Regions from separate parts of the Sphaerobacter thermophilus DSM 20745 genome, predicted to be linked through region 1. Evidence: riboswitches for the same ligand, from Rfam matches in the RefSeq annotation. Region 1 holds a riboswitch; each other region holds the start of a gene.
The links. A riboswitch is a leader RNA that binds a small molecule or an ion and turns the genes downstream of it on or off. The one in region 1 is predicted to bind S-adenosylmethionine.

Region 1 (5,869 bases):
AGCGACGGCCGCGGGCCGCGAGGCCTTCGTCGGCCGTGACCCGAAGGCGGTCCCTGAGATCGCGGTCTGGCGCGACGCCTTCGGCGCCCGTGGCTGGACACCGAGCAAGTACCTGAGCTCCATCGAAGCCCTGGTGCGACGCGCCGTTAAGACCGGGAGCATCCCCAGCATCAACCCGGCCGTCGACCTGGGCAACGCCGCATCCCTCACGTACCTCGTCCCCATCGGCGCGCACGACCTCGGCTCCGCCCCCGACGGGCTCTCCGTCCGGCTCGCCGAACCGGACGACGTTTTCCGCCCGATGGGGGACGCGCCAGACGAAACCCCCGACCCGGGCGAGATCGTCTACGCCCACGGCAATGACATCCGGACGCGCCGCTGGGTCTGGCGCCAGAGCCGTACCGGCCTGGTGAACCCGGAGACGACCGACTTGCTCTACCCGATCGACGCCTTCGCCGGGACCACCGACACCGCCGCCCGACAGGCGGCGGAGATGCTCTGCGAGATGGTGCCGGCGATCCTGGGCGGGCACGCGACGCTGGCATCCCTCGACGCTTTTCACCCTGAACTCACGGAATGACCCGTCTGCGGCGGCGCGTCGACCACCCACTCCTCGTGCCATGAGACACGAGAACGCCCCGGCACGTCGTTGGAGCATCACCGACGGCACGCCGGGGCGTCGTGCTTCCAACCAATCTAGAAGGCAGCCACCACCGAGCCCTCGTACTTCTCGTTGATGAAGTCCCGCACCTCGTCCCGGTTCAGGAGTTCAGCAAGAACCTTCACCGCCGGGTCGTTCTCATGGCCACGGAGGACCGCCAGCACGTTGGCATAGGGGTTGTCGATCGCGGACTCGCGGATGATGGCATCGTCCTTCGGCTTGAACCCGGCCGTCATCGCGTAGTTCCCGTTGATCACCGCCAGATCAACATCGTCGAGCGCGCGCGGGATCTGTGCCGCCTCCAACTCGCGTATGGTGAGGTTCTTCGGGTTGTCGACGATGTCCCGGACAGTCGGCGTCAGGCCGACGCCTTCTTTCAGCGTGATCAGCCCCTCGGACTGGAGCAGCAGCAGCGCCCGCCCACCGTTCGTGGCGTCGTTGGGAATTGCGATCTCGGCACCATCCGGCAGCTCGTCGATGCTCTTGATCTTCTTAGAGTACGCACCGATCGGGTTGATGTGGACCGGCACGACCGCCACGAGATCGATGCCATGCTGCTTCGCGAAGTCCTCCATGTAGGGGACGTGCTGAAAGAAATTGGCGTCCAGCTCGCCGTCTCGGAGTGCGAGGTTCGGGGCCACGTAGTCGGTAAACTCGATGATCTCGAGTTCCAGTCCCGCCTGAGGCGCCAGGTTCTCCTGGACAAAGCGCAGGATGTCGCCGGCCGGAACCGGGGTGACACCCACCCGAAGCCGCAGCGGCGTGTTCTCGGCGGCCACGGCGGCGTTATCGCTCTGGTTCGATGTTGCGTCGTCGCCACCGCACGCTGTCAGGACCAGACTCACCACAAGAATCAGAGCGAGGACCGCGTTTCTTGTTCGACTCATTGGAGAACTCACATCCCTCTCAAGTTCTTGACTTCCACCGTGCGCCGAGTCCCGCACGAGCACCCGGCGTCCGCCTCCTCAGCGGTGCTGGAGCCGCGCTGCGATTCGGTCTCCGACCCCCTGGACCACCTGCACCAGGATGATCAGCGTGACGACCGTGGCCACCATCACGTCGGTCTCGAAGCGTTGGTAGCCATAGCGGATCGCCAGGTCACCCAAGCCGCCGCCGCCGATCGCACCGGCCATGGCCGAGTGACCGATCAAGCCGATGAGTGTTATCGTCAGCCCGCGGACCAACCCGGGTAGCGCCTCGGGGATTAGCACTTTGGCCACGACTTGCCAGGAGTTGCAGCCCACCGCCTGCGCCATCTCGATCAGCCCCCGGTCCACCTCGCGCAGTGCGGTCTCTGCCACCCGCGCGTAGAAGGGGATCGCGGCGATGGAGAGCGGCACGATCGCGGCGGTACTGCCGAGCGACGTCTTGACGATGGCCCGCGTGACCGGGATCAGCGCGACCATCAGGATGATGAAGGGGATTGAGCGCCCCAGGTTGACGATGCCGCTGAGCACACGGTTGACCAGGGGCGCCGGGAAGAGGCCACCGCGATCCGTAGCGATCAGCAGCACTCCGATCGGGAGCCCGCCGAGCACCGCAATCACGGCCGATACGCTGACCATGTAGAGCGTGGCGAACAGCGCTTCCCGGAGCGACGGCCACAGATCGAACCAGCCCATTAGTGCACCTCCACGCCCAGGCCCTGGCCGCGGAGCCATTCCAGGGCTTCGTCGATCCGGTCCCCACTCAGCGCGACCTGGAGTTGACCGATCCGTTCGCCCTGCACCAGCTCAATGCTGCCACTCAGCACGTTCACGTCGACCGAGAACTGCCGGACGAGCGTCGTCATCACCGGCGCATCGGCGGCAGCCCCGACGAACGTCAACGTCGCGAGCAGACCATCGGGCCGATTGCCGTTGAGCGCCGGGCGTGGGAAGAGCGTCGTCGCCAGGTGCGATCCCGGTCGGCTCGCAAGTTCCGCCACAGTGCCGGACTCGACGATCCGACCGGCCTCGAGGACGGCCACGCGGTGGCAGATCTCCTTGACGACCCCCATCTCGTGGGTGATGAGGAGGATCGTCAAGCCGAGCCGCTGGTTCAGGTCACGCAGCAGTGCCAGGATCGACTGAGTCGTCTCGGGGTCGAGCGCCGACGTCGCCTCATCGGAGAGGAGCACCGCCGGCTCAGCCGCAAGCGCCCGCGCGATGCCGACCCGCTGCTTCTGGCCGCCGGAGAGTTGGGCTGGGTAGGCATCTGCCCGGTCCTCCAGCCCCACCAGGGCGAGCAGTTCCGCCACACGCCGTTGCCGCTCGCGGCGGGGATAGCCCATGACTTCGAGCGGCAGCGCGACGTTCTCGGCGACCGTCCGCGAGCTGAGCAGGTTGAAGTGCTGGAAGATCATGCCAATGCGCTGGCGCGCACGGCGCAACTCAGCGCCCCGCAACCGGGTCATGTCCTGACCGTTGACCCGGACCACCCCGGAGGTCGGTCGCTCCAGGAGGTTGACGCAGCGGATCAGCGTGCTCTTTCCCGCGCCGCTCTGCCCGACGACGCCGAAGATCTCGCCGGGTCGGACCGTCAGGCTAACGCCGTCCAGCGCGACCACCGTCCGGTCCCGCTGGCGATACTCTTTCCGTAGGTTCTCGATTTCGATCACCGATAGCGGTCTCCTCCCTCAAACGCACACCAGACCCGTTCGCGGCACAGCACGGCCCTGCACGGCCGCGTGACGCCTCCGCGAAGCTCGGTGCGATATTCGGTTCGGTCAGCGGGAACGACCGTTGTCGGCCGACGTGGAGCGCGGCCGATCGGGATTAGGGCGGCGCTGGGGAGTGCGGAGCGCTGATCGAGGCGACCACGATTCCCCTACCTCCTCCTTAGGACACGAGGCAATACGCCAGCCTGCGCGGACGCGGCGCTGGAGTATCACCACAACGCGGACACATCTTGTCGTGGGGTACAAAAAACCCCACACAACGGTGGAGGGGTAGCAGGACTTCTACGCTCATCGTGCGGACATCTCGTCCGCCGGCATTGGCACCTGGCGCGCCGAGCGCGCTGGTTGCCGGGCTTCGCAGGGCCGGTCCCTCCACCACTCTGGATGAGCGTAGGTGGTATTCACTTGTCGGCCGGGAGAATACTCCGGCGCGCCAGAATTGTCAAGGAGACAGGGACGGCAGGTGCGTGTTCCCGCACGACCGACGCCAGTAACATGCGCTCCTCGATGCCACCGCGCCGACCGCCCCGACGCCTGCCGCCCCTGCCATCCCTGGCGGTTTGGCAACCGCAGGCTGCCCCGGCGGGACAGGCCCACTCGGGTCTAGTACGAAAGGTCGTCGACGTCCGGGACCTCGCCGATCACGACATTGCCGAGGCTGCCGTCCTCAAGCCGCTCCACCCGTCGGATAACCACTTTCATGATCACATGCTGCGTCTCGGGGTGGAAGCGGAACTCGCCCATAGGTCCAGTGAACTGGACGTTGCGCAGCGCCTCGAGGAAGGCCGGCTTGTCCTCGATCGCCCCACCCGTGGCATCGAGCGCCTCGGCGATGACGCGGATCGCGAGGTAGCCCTGGTACTCGAGCTGCCCCGGCAGATGCCCGTAGCGCTCCCGGAACTGCTCGACGAACGCCTTGTTCTCGGGCGAGTCGTAGAGCGGTGCGTAGTTGTTGGACGTGACGATGTCCAGCGCGGCATCGCCGATCTGATCGAGGTACGCCTCGTCGGTGAGCTCACCGCCGCCGAAGAGCGGGAAGGCATCCCGCACCCCGAACTCGGCGTACTGGGTCACAAAGCGCACCGCGTCGGCGCTGCCGTACCAAGCCCAGACGGCATCGGCGTCGGCTTGCAGGATCCGCTGCAGGTACGGTCCGTAGTCTTGCGTGTGCAGCGGCGCGAGCACCTCGTCCACCACGGTGCCGCCGGCTTCCTCGAAGTGGCGTCGGAAGACCTCCAACCGCTCCTGGCCTGCCGCGTAGTCGAGCGTCGTCAACACGATCCGCCGGTATCCCAGGTTCTCGTATGCCCACGGTGCCAGCGGTGCGTCGTACTGTCCGTTGGCGTAGGAGACACGGAAGATGTACGGGCTCCGCAGTGCCGGATCGCGGGTCAACGTGGAGAGCGCCGCGTTGGAGATCACCCAGGGCGTTTCGCTCTCGACAATGATGTCGCGGACCGCCGCGGCCTCGTTGCTGAGGGTCACGCCAGTGATAATGTGAACGTTCTCCCGCTGCAGCAGCTCGCGAACCTTATTGATCGCCTGCTCGGGGTTCCCGCTAGAATCCGCGGTGATGATCTCGATGGGTCGGCCGCCGGCCTCGCCACCGATTTCGTCCAGGGCGAACTCCATCCCCTCGGTCAAGCTCCGCCCAAGCGAGGCGAAGTCACCCGTCAGGATAAGGACGGCACCAACCCGCACCGGTTCCGAGCTCGAGGGCGTCGCCGGAGTGGGCGACCCGGTAGCTGCTGTCGGGCTGGCACTTGCTGCGGCAGCCGTGGTCGGGCTGGCACTTGCTGCGGCAGCCGTGGTCGGGCTGGGTGTCGTCTCCTCGCCTCCGCCACACGCCGTCAACAGCCCACCCAACGTGAGACCGGACAATCCGGCGATGAACTGGCGACGAGTGATCCGATTCACAGTCCAATCCCCCCCTCTCACTGCTACCAATTCCCCGACTCTCGTGTCAGAAAACGGGAGCAGTGCGGCGCCCGAAGCACTGCACCAGCACGGGTCTGACAACCAGTCCTCAGGATGATCGACGCTGGCGCCGCTCGAGGAATGCCCGGATCGCGCCCTGCGCCTCTTCCGTCTCAAAGACGCGCAGGAAGTGCTCGCGCTCGAAGGCCACTCCGGCATCCCACGGCATTTCCCGCCCGAGCCGGATCGCTGCCTTGGCAGCCTTCGTCGCGGCGGGCGAGTAGCTCGCGATCTCATTCGCGAGGGCCATCGCTTCGTCGAAGTACCGGTCCGCCGGCACGACACGGTTCACCAGCCCCAGGCGCAGCGCTTCCTCAGCCGAGACCTCTCGGCCGGTCAAGACCATCTCCATCGCCAGCGGCTTGCTCAAGCGTCGGGCCAGGTGCTGGGTCCCGCCAGCGCCGGGGATCAGCCCGAGGCGAACCTCGGGGCTTGCGAAGCGTGCCGTCTCCGATGCCACGATGAGGTCGCACGCGAGCGCGAGCTCGAAGCCGCCTCCGAAAACGTAGCCCGACACGGCGGCGATCATCGGCTTATCGAAGCCCCAGATCGTCGCCCACTGCGGGCGATCG
Region 2 (5,869 bases), 380 kb from region 1:
CGGGTTGGCAGGCAGGAATGGCTGCCGCTCGTCCAGCGGCATCGCCTCCGGCGGTGCCGGGCCATAGACCTCGCTCGACCCGGCCACCAGGATGACCGGATCCAGGCCCAGCGCGTGGATGGATTCGAACAAGTTGATCTGGGCGATGGCGTTGTTGATCAGCGTCGCCCCGGGCTCAACGAACGCCTCTGGCACCGATGTGCGGGCGGCAAGGTGGAAGACGATATCGGGCGGGTAGCGCCGGAGCACCGCATCCACCGCGGCCCGATCGGACAGATCGCAGGCGGCGCCGGTGACGCCCGGCAACACCGGAGCCCGGCGCGCGCCGAGCGCGACGATCTCCCAATCGGTTTCGGCGCGCAGGTGCGCCGCGAGATGCCGCCCGACGAAGCCGCTGCCCCCCGTAATCAGCGCCCGCATCGCGTCACATCCGCCGTACGACCGGCCACGCGCCTTACCCGCCCACCGGGATCTCTGCGGCGGTCAAGCCGGCGGCGTCACGCAGCAGCGCGGCCTTGTCGGTCCGCTCCCAGGGGAGATCAAGGTCGGGACGCCCGAAGTGCCCGTAGGCTGCGACCTGGCGGTAGATCGGCCGCATCAGGTCGAGGTCTCGGATGATTGCTCCCGGACGGAGGTCGAAGTGGGCCCGAATCAACTCCAGGATGCGCTCTTCGTCGATGCGTGCCGTCCCAAACGTCTCAATGTGAAGTGAGACCGGCTGCGCCACGCCGATCGCGTACGAGATCTGGATCTCGAACCGGTCGGCCAGGCCCGCGGCCACCACGTTCTTGGCAACGTACCGCGCAGCGTACGCCCCCGAGCGGTCGACCTTCGTCGGATCCTTGCCGGAGAAGGCGCCACCGCCGTGTCGCGCCATGCCGCCGTAGGTGTCGACGATGATCTTGCGGCCGGTCAGGCCGGCATCCCCCATCGGCCCGCCGACCGAGAAGCGTCCACTGGGGTTGATCAGGACGCGCGTATCGTTGTCGAGAAGATTGTCTGGGACCACGGCCTTCACGACGACCTCGCGCAGGCCCTCCTGGATCTCCTCGTTGGTCACCCCCGGGTCGTGCTGTGCCGCAAGAACGATGGTGTCCACCCGCGCGGGCCGTCCGTACCGGTACTCAACGGTCACCTGGCTCTTGCCATCCGGGCGGAGGAAACCCAACTCCCCGCTCTTGCGGACGGCCGCCATGCGTCGCGTCAGCGCGTGGGCCAGTGAGATGGGGAGCGGCATCAATTCGGGCGTCTCGGTGCAGGCGAACCCGATCATCATTCCCTGGTCACCCGCGCCGATCGCATCCAGCCCGTCGCCGCCGTCCTTGTCACGCACTTCAAGCGCAAGGTCCACCGCCTGTGCGATTTCCGGCGACTGTTCCTTGATCGAGGTAATAACCCCGGCCGTCGTGGCGTCAAACCCGTACTTGGCGCGGGTGTAGCCGACATCCTCCACCACCTGCCGGGCAATGGCCGGGATATCAACGTAGGTGCTGGTCGTGATCTCCCCGAAGACAAAGATCAGCCCGGTGGTGGCGGCCGTCTCGCATGCCACGCGCGCGTCGGCATCCTCAGCCAGGATCGCGTCGAGAACGGCATCGGAGATCTGGTCACAGAGCTTGTCTGGATGCCCCTCGGTGACCGACTCCGACGTGAAGAGTGTCTTGGCCGCGCGCATGAAACTGGTCGTCACTGGTTGCCCTTTCGCTAGTCCGCGATCCGGCCGCCGGGGATGGCGCCTGCCATTCCTCTACGTGCCCGATTGCCACGAGCGCAGGTACTCTTCCTGCTGCGGGGTGAGTTGATCGATGGCGATCCCCATCGCCTTCAATTTCAGCCGTGCCACCTCGACGTCGATCTCCTCCGGCACCTGGTAAACCCGCTTCTCCAGGCGACCGGCCTCTCGTACAAGGTACGCAGCGGACAGGGCCTGGTTTGCGAAGCTCATGTCCATCACGCTCGCCGGATGCCCCTCGGCCGCGACGAGGTTGATCAGGCGCCCCTCCCCGAGCACGATGATCCGCTTGCCCCCGCTCAGCCGGTACTCCTCGACGTAGGGCCGCAACACCTCGCGCCCCTCGACCGCGATGTCGTCGAGCATCGTCAAGTTGATCTCCGCGTTGAAGTGCCCGGCGTTGGCGAGTATGGCGCCGTCCTTCATCGCCTCGAAGTGCTGGCGGTCGATGACATTGATGTTGCCGGTAGCGGTGATGAAGATGTCCCCCTCAGGGGCGGCGTCCACCATCGGCATCACGCGATAGCCGTCCATCACCGCCTCGAGCGCGCGGATGGGGTCGACCTCGGTAACGATCACCTTGGCGCCCATGCCGCGGGCCCGCATGGCAATCCCCTTGCCGCACCAGCCGTACCCGGCGACGACGACCGTCTTGCCGGCGAGCAGGATGTTGGTCGCCCGGATGATCCCGTCGAGCGTGCTCTGCCCGGTGCCGTACCGGTTGTCGAAGAAGTGCTTGGTATCGGCGTCGTTGACCGCAATGACCGGGAAGGCCAGCACCCCGTCGCGCTCCATCGCCCGGAGCCGGATCACACCGGTTGTCGTTTCTTCTGTCGAGCCGTACATCTCCGGGATCAACTCCCGGCGGTCGCGGTGGATGGTCGTGACCACGTCGGCGCCGTCGTCGATCACGATGTGCGGGCGCAGGTCGAGCGCCTGATGGATGTGGCGGTAGTAGGTCTCGTTGTCCTCGCCCTTGATGGCGTAGACGCGGAAACCGTCCGCGGCGAGCGCTGCCGCGACGTCGTCCTGGGTCGAGAGCGGATTGCTGGCACAAATGGCCGCCTCGGCGCCTCCGGCGCGGAGGGTATAGGCCAGATTGGCAGTCTCCGTGGTCACGTGGACGCAGGCGACGATGCGAACGCCCTCGAGTGGCCGATCACGCTCGAACGACTCTCGAATCAACCCGAGTACCGGCATCTCGCGAGCCGCCCAGGCGATCCGCCGGCGCCCCGCTTCGGCCAGCCCGATGTCCTTGATGTCGTACCTGACGTCCGTGCTCCCGGCCATCCATGTCCCTTTCCGCTCGTCGCCTCACCACGCCCAACCGCGGCATCGCCTCAGTCTACTCTGCCACCGCGGCTACTGCCCGTCGGATCGCCTCGTCGTACGGCGGCTCCAGCACACCGTGCTCGGTGATGATGGCCGTCACCAGCTCCGCCGGCGTCACGTCGAAGGCGGGATTCCACACCGGCGCATCCGGCACGGTGATCGCGATCCCGTCCACGACGCGCACCTCGTCCGGCGATCGCTCCTCGATCGGGATGCTGGCGCCGTCGGGTGTGTCCGGGTCGAGGGTCGACACCGGCGCCGCCACGTAGAACGGGATCCCATGGCTCCGCGCCGCCAGCGCCACCGCGTAGGTCCCGATCTTGTTGGCCACATCCCCGTTGGCGGCGATCCGGTCGGCCCCGACCACGACCGCGTCAACCTCCCCGCGCGCCATCAGAGCCGCAGCCGCTGCGTCGGGGATCAGCGTGTGGGGCACACCGAGTCGCGTCAACTCCCAAACGGTCAGCCGGGCACCCTGAAGGCGGGGGCGGCTCTCGTCGACGTAGACCATCGCCACCTTGCCCTGCTCGTGCGCGGTCCGGATCACCCCGAGCGCGGTGCCATAGGCCCCGGTCGCCAGTGCCCCCGTGTTACAGTGGGTCAGCACACGAGCACCAAAAGGCAAGAGCGCCGACCCCAGTTCGCTGAGCGCGCGATCCGCAGCCCATTGCTGGTCAAGGAGTCGTTCCACCAGACGGTCGAGCCAGTCCACGGCCGTCGCCGCGTCCGGAGCACCGAGACCCACCCGGCGCGCACGTTCGATCGCCCAGTGCAGATTGACGGCGGTCGGTCGGGTCTGACCCAACGTCCGCGCCGCCTGGTCAAGGGCTGCGTCGACCGGCTGTCCCTGTTCGAGCGCGGTCCGCGCGGCAATCGCCATCCCAGCCGCCGCCGCGATCCCGATTGCCGGCGCTCCGCGCACCTGCATAATGCGGATGGCGTCCGCGACGGCCTCGACCGAGCCCGCTGAGACCCAGCGCTCGACCTCCGGAAGCCGCGTCTGATCCAGCAGGCGGAGTACGCCCCGCTCCCACACCAGGGGCCGCATGTCGGCAGGGTCGCTCATCGGAGCCCACCAGGCGGCACGGTCGAACCGGTCCGTATCCCCGATCGCATCATGGTGCAAACAAAAGGGCCTCTCGTGAGCGAGAAGCCGGTTGACTCCCGCGTCACTCTCATCTCTCAGCGGCAACGCCGCTGCCGGAATTGGCACCGCGCGGACCGTGCGATCCGTCGGTTGCCGGGCTTCGTCGGGCCGTTCCCTCCACCACTCTGGATAAGAGAGACCGCTCTATTCACTTTGCGCCGCACTATAGCACAGGGCCCGGAGCGCGACAACGCACCGGGCCTCTCCAGTTAAGTCGTGCGGTACACCCGAAGGGACGGCCAAAGTCGACAGGCACACCACCGGACGGTGGACATCGAACTGCCCGCTGGCATCGCTCGGCGGCGACAACGCCAGCTCGCTACTTCACCGGCGGGGTGCCGTGGGTGTGGAAGGTCGCAACGGTCTGCAACCCCCAGGCCTGCCCACGCTGGCGCTCCGCCTGGCTCCAGATGATCGGCTTCCAGTCGGGCGCGACCACGAGCCGCGCGCCGGGGCAACCGATCTCGACGCGATGCCCGCCCGGCTCGATGACGTAGAGGAAGACCGTCTGTTGAATCGCGTGCTTGTGAGGGCCGTACTCGATGGGGGCGCCGAACTCGATCGCGATGTCCGCCGCCCTCAGCACCTCCTCGCGGGTATCGACCGCGTAGCAGACGTGGTGGAAGCGGCCCGGTGTACCGGTCGCATCCTCGGTGATGGCCACCTCGTACCCCTTGTTGTTCGAGGTGAGCCACGCGCCCTTCTCAGAGCCGTCGTCGAACACGATCCCCTCGGTAAAGCGCATACCGAGCGTCTCCTGCAACGCCACGCGGCAGGCGCGGACGTCGACGGCGAACAGGTTGATGTGGTCGAGCCGGCGGAGGTTGCAGCCTCGCGCCGGGAACCGCGAGGCCTGGTTCTTCAGGGCCGGTTTCGTCTCCGGGGTCGGCTGGTACCACTCGATGTCCCAGATCAACTCGACGACATGGCCGTCGGGCGTGCGGAAGCGGTAGGCCCGGCCGTGCCCCTCGTCACCGTCGATCCAGCCGATACCGAGACCCGCCTTCTCGACCTCGGCCACGCAGCGATCGAGCGCCTCAGGCGACGTCACACGAAAGGCGAAGTGCTCCATCATCGGCACCGGGCCGGCGGTCAGCTTCAAGGTGTGGTGAGCGTAGTCGTCCCAACCCCGGAGGTAGACCGAGTTGCCCTTCCGGCCGCTCTCGATCAAGCCGAGGAACTCGGTGAAGAAGCGCACGCTCTCGTCGAGGGTGGGTGTGATGAGTTCGACGTGCGCCAGGTGCGCCAGGTCAAAGCGGGGCTCGCCAATCCACAAACGCATCTCATCCATCGTTCACAACTCCCATCCCGCCCCGCCCGCGTGCGCCCACGAGCGCTGAGGTCGGGCACGTGGAGCGAGGCGTTCCCCGCTAACGCCGGACTACCTAAGCGAGATCGAGCCCCGGCGCTCCGAAGCGCCGGGGCGTCATTCAAGCCTAGCGTCCGACGACCGTCTCCCGATACCGGCGGGACGGCTCGGCGTAGGGCACGGGGCCGACCGTGGCACGCAGCTCGACCTGCACATGCCGCTCGACCGACGGCTTCCGGGTGCCGCCGTCCGGCTCGCCCCAGACCAGGATCACCTCGGTGCCTGGCTTCGCGTACGCCTCGTCCACCATTGCGAGCGAGAGCATCGAGGCTTCGTTCGAGCTGTAGCC
Region 3 (5,869 bases), 420 kb from region 1:
GGGTCGGCGCGCGACGGCACCGGCGCGGGACTGGACACCATGCAAGGTCCGTGCCGATAGCGGAGCGCTGGGTGGCAGAGATCAGGGCGGCTAGCGGCCCATGAGGCCGAGCGCTTCGATGAGCCCGCGGTAGCGATCGCGCGTCCCGAAGCGCTCCTGGAGGTAGCGGTGGACGTGTACCAAGCGGTCCGAGGTGAAGATGCCGCGATAGAGGCCGCCCTCGACGATCGGGATGGCCGTCCTGCCCGTGGCGAGCATGCGGCGGTGGACATCATAGACGGAGCTGTCTACGTCCATGGCGGTGACATCGCGGTCCATCACATCGGCCACGCGGAGGCTGTTGCCCTGGTGGAGGCGCGCCAGGACCTCATCGCGCCAGAGCATCCCGACTACGACGCCTCCCTCGGTCACCGCCAGATCCCGCGGGCCGCCCAGGACCGCATGGCTCAGCGGCGAATCGGGCGAGACACCGCCGGAGTCCCAGACGGCAAACTGCCCCACCGGCAGCGAGCGCAGTGCCGCCTCGACGTAGATCATGCGGGACTCCACGAAGGCCGCCAGCATGATGAAGATCGAAACCAGCGGGAGCGCGACATCACGGGTGTAGAACCCGGCGGCGATCAGTGCCAGCGCAAGGAACTGGCCGAGGAACACCGCCACGCGGGTGGCCAGCACCCGGTTCGAAACCCCCGTGAGCAGCGCGCGGAAGATCCGGCCGCCGTCCATCGGGAAGGCCGGCAGCAGGTTGAAGGCCGCCAGCATCAGGTTGGCGATCCAGAGGTGAATCACGAAGCTCGCGCCGTCGATCCCCTGGATCATGAGGAGAAACCCGTACGCGTCGCGTACGCCACTCGCGAGCGCGACCGCCAGCACCACCGGCAACAAGACGGCGGCGACGATCAGGTTGAGGATCGGTCCTGCGAGGGCGACGGTCGCTTCGCGCCGGGGCGTCATCGGCACCTGCTCGATGCGCGCCACCCCGCCGATGGGCAACAGGGTAATGTCGTGCACCGTCAGACCGTAGCGGAGAGCGACGAAGCTGTGGGCCAGTTCATGACCGACGACGCAGACGAAGATCGCGGTCAGGATGAACACGCCGAAGAGGACACCCAGCAGCCCGTTGTCGGGGGCGATGCCCCAGTAGTAGGTCACCCAGAGCAGCGCGAGGAGGAAGCTTGGGTGCAGCTTGATCTCGATGCCCCGGATCGTGGCGATCCGCAGCCCTCTCCCCACGGTCTTCCACTCCCTAACCGGTACCCTGCGGCTCGGCGCAGCCCTGGGCGCCTCGGTGACACGCGCCACCATGCACGAGCCGATCGGCACGAGCCACGCACGATAATAGCAGGAAGGCGGCTACACTGCACCACCCTGCCTGCCGGGCACTACCTCCTGTGGCACGGTGCCTGCGTAATGTGGAGCAAATAACCCGTCAGGCCGCCCCCAACTACCGGTCCCTCGGTTTGCCCCCGGCACGACCGCGGAGTGCGTTTTTCTCGCAAGATTCTTGCCAAGACTTCCCCCGCCCCCTATACTGGGGACACAGGACGGGCACGCCCTCGTGTCCACCGGCGTCGGTGGTTCGCCGGAGCCCCGCCTAAGAGTTGTACGACCCGGCCGGCCCACCAGACGCACGGTACGGGAGACCTACGAAGGTCAAGGAGGGTATGCATGCCGGGTATGGATGTCTCGATGGATCTCAGCCCCGAAATGCGGGTCTGGATCTCCCCCAGCCTCATCGAGGCCAACTACATCCTCAGCCTCTCACGAATGGAGCTTCAGGAGGTCATCCAGCAGGAGTTGGAGGCCAACCCGGCACTGGAGATGGAGGAGCGGGAGATCTGCCCCGTTTGCGGCGGCGTGATCGAGGGGGGCTACTGCCCTACCTGTCTTATCGACCAGCGGGAGCAGCACCCCGAGGAGCCCTTCGAGGACTACCCGGAACAGCTCTACACCGCGGTCTCGCGGGAGCGCGACGACTCCGACGACTTCGACCCCATGACGCTCGTCGCCTCCGAGCAGACCCTCCAGGAGCAAATCCTCTCCGACGTCGCCACGCTGTGCCAGAATGGGGATCTCAGCGTTGCCGAGTACCTGGTCAACTCCCTGGACGAGCGCGGCTTCATCGATGTCGACCTTGATGACGTTGCCGCCCGCTTCGGCCGCCCGCGGGAGTACGTCGACCGGGTGATCGAGTACATCCAGTCGGTGGCTCCGATCGGCGTCGGGGCACGCGACCTGCGCGAGTGCCTGCTGATCCAACTGCGCTATCTCAAGGACATCGGCGTCGAGGTGCCGCCCTTCGTCGAGCCGATCCTGCGCGACTACCTGGAGCAGTTCGGCGCCCATAAGTTTGGCTTCATCGCCAAAGAGCTGGGGATCACCAACGAGCAGGTCGAGGAAGCGCGCGACTTCATCCGCGCGCACCTCAACCCCTACCCGCTGCAGAGCCAGGAGGCGCGCTACTGGAAGACGCCGCTCCGCTCACCCTACGTCGCGCCTGACGTGGTGGTCAGCCTGCGCGACGGAGATCTGGTGGTCGAGGTCGTGGACACGCGGCATTTCCACCTGCGGATGAACCCGCTCTACGCCCAGATCGCCCGCGAGATCGGCCGCAGCCGCACCCGCGGGGACTACAACGACACCGAGCGCCAGCACGTCCGCGAGTTCGTCAACCGTGCCAAGCTCTTCATCTCCAACATCAACCAGCGCCGGGAGACGCTCTACAAGATCTCGCGGTGCATCGTCGAGCTGCAGGAGGACTTCCTGCGCGGCGGCGTGCGCGAGCTGCGCCCGCTGACCCGGGCCGTCGTCGCTCAGCAGGTTGGGGTACACGAGTCGACCGTGAGCCGGGCCACCGCCAACAAGTTCGTGATGCTCCCCAACCGCAAGGTCATCCCGTTCAGCGACTTCTTCACGCCGTCGCTCAGCGTGAAGGACATCATCAAGGAGATGATCGAGCGCGAGAACCAGCCGCTGACCGACCGTCGCATCTGCGACCTCCTGAGCAAGCAGGGCATCCGTATCGCCCGCCGCACCGTCGCCAAGTACCGCGCCGAGCTGGGCATCCTCCCGAGCACCATGCGGTAGCAGGAAGACCTGAGCCCCCTCTCCCCAGGTCAGGGAGAGGGGGCTCGTCGATGTGTCTGGCACGTGCCTGCCACGCCGGGCATGGCCGGACGTGACAGCCCTGCCCCTACACCACCGACACCACCGGCTCGCTCACCTCGGCATGCAGGCGAAGCAGCGCCGGGATGGACTCCGGCGGGCGGCGCCCCAGACCGCACTCGGTCGCGACGCCGAAGGTGGGGACCACTCGTCGAGCCGCCTCGATGCGGCGCCGGGTTCCCTCAACCCCGTCGGTGTCGTGAACCAGGCCCAGGTACAGCTCGGTCTCCGGGTCGAGCCGCAGATCGCGCAGCGGGGCGAAGTAGGCGTCGTCGCTGCGGTCGACCGGCACCGGCAGGTGGAGCCAGGTGATCGGCCGCTGCACCCCGGCGACGATGCGGTTTGCGAGGTCGGTCAGGAGCCGGGTGTCCTCCGGCTGCTTGAAATGCCTGTGGCCGGCATCGCCGTAGCAGAGGTGGTAACCCAGCTCGACGTCGGCCGGGATGTAGTCGCCGATACGGACCAGCCGCTCGACGATCGCCTCGAGCGGGTTATCGAAGGCGGACGGAAAGGCCTGCTCCAGGATGCCGACTTCGACCGCCACGTCCCACTGGATCGCCAGTTCATCGTGCGGGATCGCTGCGAGGATCTCATCCACCTCGGCCAGCAGGCGTGCCTCGTAGGCCGGCTCGACCGCGGCCTGCGACTCGGGCTGCACATAGGCGGCGACCGACGCCAGGGGCGTGGGCAGCGAGACCTGGAAGCGGACGTGCGCCGGGATCGTCCCGGCCGCCTTGAGCTGCGTGAAGGTCGCGTACGACTCCCGAGCCGCGTCGGCGTAGCCCAGGTTGTCGAAGCGGATCTCCGACGGGTCCACCCCGGCACGGAGTCGAAACTTTGGCGCGGGCACGTAGTCATCCGGGTTCGGCGGGATCACCTCGAGTTGCGGCACCCTGGCCAGCACGTCGTTCTGCCACCCGATCCAGTTGCTGCGCACGCCGGTCTCCCCGTCCGGGATGCGGCGCAGGCGGTCGCCGAGGATCCCGGCGGCAGTCTGGAAAACCTCGGCGGCATCGGCCAACGGGACGCTCCCGACGAGCAGCGCGCCACGCGGGGCCTCGAATTGGTTACTCACGGTCCGCTCCTTCCATACGGTCGTCGGGCGATCCGTACAGCACCCTGCGGGCTGCACGTTCGCCTTCCCACTCCACTGCCGGTGACTGACCTGGTGTGATTCGCCGGGGACGAAGAGAGCCCGTCCCCGGATGCTGGGGACGGGCTCGCGAACCCGTGGTACCACCCCGCTTCGCCCGCGCCTCGCGACGCGCGCCTCGGTGGGTGCGGATGCACCCTGACCTGGATAACGGAGGTCAACCCGGCGGGACCTACTGCGGGCGACTGCCCGGTTCAGACCGCGGCTCGGAGGTCATCTTCGGCGAGGGCCCGTGTGCCGCCTCTCACCGTCGCGGCTCGCTGAGACCGTAGCGCCTCGCGTACTCTCCTCGTCAACGCCTTTGCGCTCGGCCGTGGGGCAATAAAAAACCTCCACGGCATCGGTGGAGGATCACAAACCGTGTCGCTCATCGTGCGGACACTGTCCGCCGGCATTGGCACCTGGCGCGGTACGCGCTGGTTGCCGGGCTTCGCAGGGCCGTTCCCTCCACCACTCTGGATGAGCAGAACTCTATTCAGTTGTGGGTCGGATACTACGCCCCTCCGTCGCGGATGTCAATAGGTTTGGGCGGCATTTCCACGCCTGATCCACCCAGCCCCGCCATGACGGGTTCGGAAATGTCTCTTCCGACCAGAGATCTTGGTCGCGTGAAGACGGTGAGAAGGCCGCGATCCGGGTATACTCTGGGATGGCCCGTTTTCGGCCGAGCAGGAAGGAGAGATGATGTCCGGGTCGCGGAGTGCGCGCAGTATCCTCGCCGTGCAGCAGTTCGACCGCCCCTTCCTCGAACAGCTCTTCGCGCGCGCCGACGAGATGCGCGTGATTGTGGCTGCCGGCGGCTCCAACCGGCTCAGCGGCCGGATCATGGCGACCCTCTTCTTCGAACCGAGCACGCGCACGCGCCTGAGCTTCGAGTCGGCGATGATCCGGCTCGGCGGGCAGGTCCTCTCGGCCGAGTACGCCCGGGAGACCTCGTCTGCGGCCAAGGGGGAGACCATCGAGGATACCGCGCGCATCGTCGAGTCGTACGCCGACGTCATCGTCATCCGCCACCCGGAGGCCGGCTCCGCCGCCCGCGCTGCGTCGGTGATCGACATCCCGGTCATCAACGCCGGGGATGGGCCACACGAGCACCCGACCCAGGCGCTGCTCGACCTCTACACCATCCGCTCGGAGCTCGGCCGGATCGACGACCTGCGCATCGCCCTCGTCGGCGACCTCAAGTACGGTCGTGCGGCCCGCTCGCTCGCCCTCATCCTGACGCAGTGCCGGGGGATTGAGTTGACCTTCGTCTCACCGCCGAACGTCCGCATGGGCAACGACGTCACCGCCGCGCTGGCGGCAGCCGGGGTCCGCTTCCGCGAGGAGAGCGACCTGTCGCGGGTCCTGCCGGAGGTCGACGTCGTCTACCAGACCCGCATCCAGCACGAGCGCTTCACCTCGGAGGAGGAGTACGAGGCCGCGCGGGGACTCTACGTCATCGACGCCGCGAGCCTCCGCCTGATGCATCCGAACGCGATCCTGATGCACCCGCTGCCCCGCGTGGACGAAATCGCCCCCGAGGTCGATCTCGACCCGCGCGCCGCCTAC

Region 2: it holds a riboswitch for S-adenosylmethionine, as region 1 does, so the genes downstream of both, mtnA (S-methyl-5-thioribose-1-phosphate isomerase) here and STHE_RS07425 (methionine ABC transporter ATP-binding protein) in region 1, are expected to answer to the same signal.
Region 3: it holds a riboswitch for S-adenosylmethionine, as region 1 does, so the genes downstream of both, STHE_RS09330 (uroporphyrinogen decarboxylase/cobalamine-independent methonine synthase family protein) here and STHE_RS07425 (methionine ABC transporter ATP-binding protein) in region 1, are expected to answer to the same signal.

What each region holds. Positions count from the first base shown of each region.
Region 1 covers NC_013523.1:1,612,767-1,618,635, forward strand. Annotated here, with positions in the region: gene STHE_RS07410 (B3/B4 domain-containing protein) at 1-580, shown strand, start outside; gene STHE_RS19195 (MetQ/NlpA family ABC transporter substrate-binding protein) at 697-1,548, opposite strand; gene STHE_RS19200 (methionine ABC transporter permease) at 1,627-2,283, opposite strand; gene STHE_RS07425 (methionine ABC transporter ATP-binding protein) at 2,283-3,260, opposite strand; SAM riboswitch class I at 3,606-3,711, opposite strand; gene STHE_RS07430 (ABC transporter substrate-binding protein) at 3,924-5,021, opposite strand; gene STHE_RS07435 (enoyl-CoA hydratase/isomerase family protein) at 5,347-5,869, opposite strand, start outside.
Region 2 covers NC_013523.1:1,229,773-1,235,641, reverse strand. Annotated here, with positions in the region: gene STHE_RS05635 (GDP-mannose 4,6-dehydratase) at 1-420, opposite strand, end outside; gene metK (methionine adenosyltransferase) at 455-1,675, opposite strand; gene ahcY (adenosylhomocysteinase) at 1,748-3,022, opposite strand; gene mtnA (S-methyl-5-thioribose-1-phosphate isomerase) at 3,078-4,130, opposite strand; SAM riboswitch class I at 4,237-4,347, opposite strand; gene STHE_RS05615 (VOC family protein) at 4,531-5,502, opposite strand; gene ligM (vanillate/3-O-methylgallate O-demethylase) at 5,648-5,869, opposite strand, start outside.
Region 3 covers NC_013523.1:2,029,336-2,035,204, forward strand. Annotated here, with positions in the region: gene STHE_RS09320 (site-2 protease family protein) at 91-1,233, opposite strand; gene rpoN (RNA polymerase factor sigma-54) at 1,669-3,087, shown strand; gene STHE_RS09330 (uroporphyrinogen decarboxylase/cobalamine-independent methonine synthase family protein) at 3,194-4,240, opposite strand; SAM riboswitch class I at 4,683-4,784, opposite strand; gene pyrB (aspartate carbamoyltransferase) at 5,000-5,869, shown strand, end outside.